One region of the Acidilutibacter cellobiosedens genome, then DNA from elsewhere that is predicted to be linked to it. Evidence: predicted binding sites of a transcription regulator. Region 1 holds the regulator's gene; the other holds the start of a gene.

The links. Region 1 encodes HrcA, which represses chaperone genes, less so after heat shock. Its sites were predicted from a motif close to ATTAGCACTCNATANTATNGAGTGCTAAT; they were not measured.
Region 2: a site for HrcA is predicted at 932-960, ahead of EQM13_RS03840 (co-chaperone GroES). Genes of this name have one in related genera too.

Annotation. Positions count from the first base shown of each region.
Region 1 covers NZ_CP035282.1:2,376,821-2,379,240, forward strand. Annotated here, with positions in the region: gene dnaK (molecular chaperone DnaK) at 1-296, opposite strand, end outside; gene grpE (nucleotide exchange factor GrpE) at 327-941, opposite strand; gene hrcA (heat-inducible transcriptional repressor HrcA) at 986-2,023, opposite strand; gene hemW (radical SAM family heme chaperone HemW) at 2,155-2,420, opposite strand, start outside.
Region 2 covers NZ_CP035282.1:810,552-812,971, forward strand. Annotated here, with positions in the region: gene EQM13_RS03835 (DUF554 domain-containing protein) at 1-693, shown strand, start outside; gene EQM13_RS03840 (co-chaperone GroES) at 1,011-1,292, shown strand; gene groL (chaperonin GroEL) at 1,325-2,420, shown strand, end outside.

The sequences.
Region 1 (2,420 bases):
AATTTTTGTAAAATCATAGCCGATATATCCTGAGGGGTATAATTTTTACCATCGATATTAACGGTATAATCACTCCCCATTTTTCTCTTTATAGACATTATGGTTCTGTCCGGATTTGTAATAGCCTGTCTTTTAGCTGTTTCACCAATTAATCTTTCTCCGTCTTTTGTAAATGCAACTATAGAGGGAGTTGTTCTGTTTCCTTCGGCATTAGCTATTACTACTGTTTCTCCTCCTTCCATCACCGCTACACATGAATTTGTGGTTCCTAAGTCAATTCCTATTATCTTTCCCATGTATTATTTACCTCCTTAAATTGATTTCGTTTATTTAGCTATCTTAACCATACTTGGCCTTAAAACTTTATCCTTTAGCATATATCCCTTTTGAAATACTTCAATTATGCTTCCTTCTTCATAATTTTCATTTTCTTCTTGACAAACTGCATGGTGATAATTGGGATCAAATTTTTCCTTTAAACAGGAAATTTCCTTTAATCCATTTTTTTTCAAAATCTTTAACAGTTCATTATAAATTATTTCAACTCCTTTATAAAAAGAATCCTCTTTATTTTCTATAGTAACCAAGGCTCTTTCAAAATCATCCAATACCGGAAGAATACTCGTTATTATATCTTCAGCGGCATAAGAAATTATACTTTCTTTCTCCTTTTCACTTCTTTTTTTGTAATTCATAAAGTCTGCTTGAAGTCTGACAAATTTATCAGTAAGCTCTTTAATATTCTTATCCCTTTCTTGAATGCCTTTATCCTTTTCTTCGATTTCCTTTTTCATATCCTGCAATATTTTTTTCCCTTGTTCTTTCTCCTCATGTTTTTTCTTTCCTTTTTCCTCCGCTTTTTCTTCTTTTAAATTATCTTCATCCTCGTTTACCGCTTTCTGAGTTAATTCATCTTCCTTAGCTTTCTCATTTTTTTCCATCAGATCACCTCTTCCTATATATCAATAATACAAAAACTCCTTAATTATTTTTGAAAATACTTATCGAGTATTTCGCTTATATTAAGGGATAAAAGATTTACAGCATTTATTGTATTAATGTAATCCATTCTTGTCGGCCCTATAACGCCTATTTTCCCAACGGTATTTCCATCAAACTTGTAAGTAGCCGTAATCAAGCTGCAGTCTTTAAGCTCATCATAAGAATTTTCATCACCAATTGTAATTTCAATATCGTTATAGAAATCTTTCAACAATATACCCACCATCAAGTCCTTGTCTTCAATAAAAGACAAAAGTGTTTTAGCTTTTGCTATGTCCTTGTATTCCGGAAAATTAAATATATTCATCATACCATCAGCAAAAATCTCCACGTCTTCAATTTCGTCCAAAGACTGATTTATAATAGGTATAATATTTCCCACCACATTTCTGAAATCGTATAATTCTTTAAGCATAACAGTATCTATTTCCCTTGAAACTTTATCTAATGTTAATCCTTTAAGTTTTGAATTCAGAAAATTCGATATAGCTGTCAACTGTTCCTCCGAAATATTTTCCTCCATTTTAAAAATAGTGTTTCTAACAATCCCAGAATCATTTACTATTATAATCAGTATTTCATTGTTATCTATTGGAATTAATTGAATATGCTTTAAAGTGCTTTGATTGATCTGAGGTGTTATAGCAATTGAAGTATAGTTAGTTATTTTAGATAATATTTTTGCCGAATTCTGAATCAGTTGATCAATTTCCATAACTTCCTTCATTAAATTGTTTTTGATCTCCGCTTTTTCCCGTGAATCAATATCAGATCTTATATTTTTCATCAAAGTATCGACATATAATCTATAAGCCTTATCAGACGGAATTCTCCCTGCAGAAGTATAGGGTTTATTCAAATATCCCAGTTCTTCTAAGTCTGACATCTCATTCCTGATGGTGGCAGAGCTGACTCCAAGATTATATTTTTTTGAAATCGTTCTTGAACCAATAGGCTCTCCATTAGTGATATAGCTGCTAATAATGGCATAAAGTACTTTAAGCTTTCTATCATCTAACATTTTACCACCTCAAATATTTTTAAGATATTAATATTTATTAGCACTCTTATCTGTTGAGTGCTAATACTTACGATTTAAAATTATCACTACTTATACATTTTGTCAATAGGTTTTCAAAAACTTATTGTTGTTTATGGAAGAAAATCTACTTCTACAATATTTGATAAATCCAATCCTCTCTTAGTGAGATAAATTCTATTTTCATTTTCGTATAATAATCCGCCTTTTACGTGTCTTTCAATAATTTTCCCATATATTTCTTTTATATCAATTCCAAATCTGCCCAAAAAATTCTTTTTATCTATTCCTCTAATGAGCCTTAACCCTAATATGCAATATTCAGCCATCTCCATATCTTTATCTATGACCTCTTCTCCTGACACGGGAAAACTTCCGT
Region 2 (2,420 bases), 1.6 Mb from region 1:
GGGACTGTAGTAAATTCCGTATCAATTATCGTAGGAAGTGTCTTAGGGGTATTTCTTAAAGAAGGGATTAAAGGAAGATACAAGGAAACAATCATGCAAGGAATGAGTTTGGTAGTAATGCTCATAGGAATAATGGGAGCAGTGGAATCAAAGAATATTTTATTGGTTATAATAAGTCTGGCATTAGGAAGTATAATCGGAGAGAAAGTAAATATAGAAGAAAAATTGGACAAGTTGGGGTCTATATTAGAAAATAAACTTGGGAAAAACAATTCATCTTTTGCCGAAGGTTTTGTTACTTCTTCTCTGGTGTTTTGTATAGGTGCTATGGCAATAGTAGGAGCTTTAGAAAGCGGACTTCAAGGCAATTATAAGACTCTCTTTGCTAAATCAGTTATAGATGGTATCTCTTCCATAATATTTGCATCTACTATGGGTATAGGGGTTGCCTTTTCATCTGTATGTGTATTTTTGTATCAAGGTATAATAACAGTTCTTGCTTCCGGAATCAAAGGTTATCTTACTGCCGATGTTATAAAGGAGATGTCTGCAGTGGGGGGGTTGCTTGTATTTGCCATAGGTTTAAATATGATGGAAATTAAAAAGATAAGAGTTGGAAATATGCTTCCTGCAATATTTGTCCCTCTTATATATCATATTTTATCAATTATATTTACGGGACTAAGGTTTTAGACGAGATTGGCATTATTAGAAAAGAAATTATAGATATTGGCTATTTAAAGGAGTTTAAAGGATATAAGAAATTATAGGAATTATGATATATTAAGAAAAATCAAGATAAACTGCGAAATTTAATGTAATATTTTTATATTATTGATACATATTATAGATAGCTTAAATATGGGTTTAAAATATGTTATTTTAAGCCTTGAAAACCCAAAACATATTAAGTAACATATTAATTGTAGATATTAGCACTCGGTAATGATGAGTGCTAATAAATTGAAAAAAATAATCAATATATTATTATATATAAGGAGGGCTAATATATGAGTATTAAACCATTAGGTGACAGAGTAGTTATTAAGAAAATTGAAAATGAAGAAAAAACCAAAAGTGGGATAGTTCTTCCAAGTACAGCTAAGGAACAACCTCAAATGGCTGAAGTTGTGGCTATTGGATCTGAAATTGACAAAGATGAAAAGAAAAAAGATCAACTTAAAGTTGGAGATAAGGTTATATTCTCTAAGTATGCAGGAACAGAAATAAAAGAAGATGGAAAAGAATATACCATTCTTAAATTTAGTGATGTTTTAGCTGTAGTTGAATAATTATTGAAGATTATAAAGGAGAGTGAAACAATATGGCAAAAGAAATTAAATTTGGCGAAGAAGCTCGACGCTCAATGGAAAAAGGCATAAATAAACTTGCTAATACTGTTAAAGTAACATTAGGACCAAAAGGAAGAAATGTTGTATTAGATAAAAAATTTGGTTCTCCGTTAATTACGAATGATGGAGTAACTATTGCTCGTGAAATTGAATTTAAAGATCCTTATGAAAATATGGGTGCTCAACTTGTTAAGGAAGTAGCGACTAAGACAAATGATGTAGCAGGAGACGGAACTACTACAGCAACATTATTAGCTCAAGCGATTATCAGAGAAGGACTTAAAAATGTTGCGGCAGGAGCAAATCCAATGATTGTTCAAAAGGGAATACGTAAAGCCGTGGATGCTTCCGTTGAGGAAATCAGAAGATTTTCAAAGAAAGTTGAATCAAAGGATGCAATAGCTCAGGTTGCATCGGTATCAGCAGGCGATGAAGAAATAGGGAAACTAATATCCGAAGCTATGGAAAAAGTAGGGAAAGATGGAGTTATAACTGTTGAAGAATCAAAATCAATGGGAACAGTTTTAGACGTAGTTGAAGGTATGCAGTTTGACAGAGGATATGTATCCGCTTATATGGTAACAGATACTGATAAAATGCAAGCAGAGTTAGAAGAACCATATATTTTAATTACGGATAAGAAAATCTCCAATATCCAAGAATTGCTTCCGATTCTTGAAAAGGTAGTACAACAAGGAAGACCTCTTTTGATTATTGCTGAAGATGTAGAAGGGGAAGCTCTTACAACTTTAGTTCTTAATAAATTGAGAGGGACAATTAATTGTGTAGCTGTAAAAGCTCCTGGCTTTGGAGACAGAAGGAAAGAAATGCTTCAGGATATCGCAATATTGACTGGAGGAAAGGTAATATCCTCAGAATTAGGATATGAGTTAAAAGATGCTACACTTGATATGCTTGGAAAAGCAAAGAAAGTTAAAGTTGATAAGGAAAATACAACTATTGTTGACGGAGAAGGAAGTCAATCGGAAATTAAGAACAGAATCAAACAGATAAGAGTTCAAATAGAAGATACTACTTCAGATTTTGATAGAGAAAAATTGCAGGAAA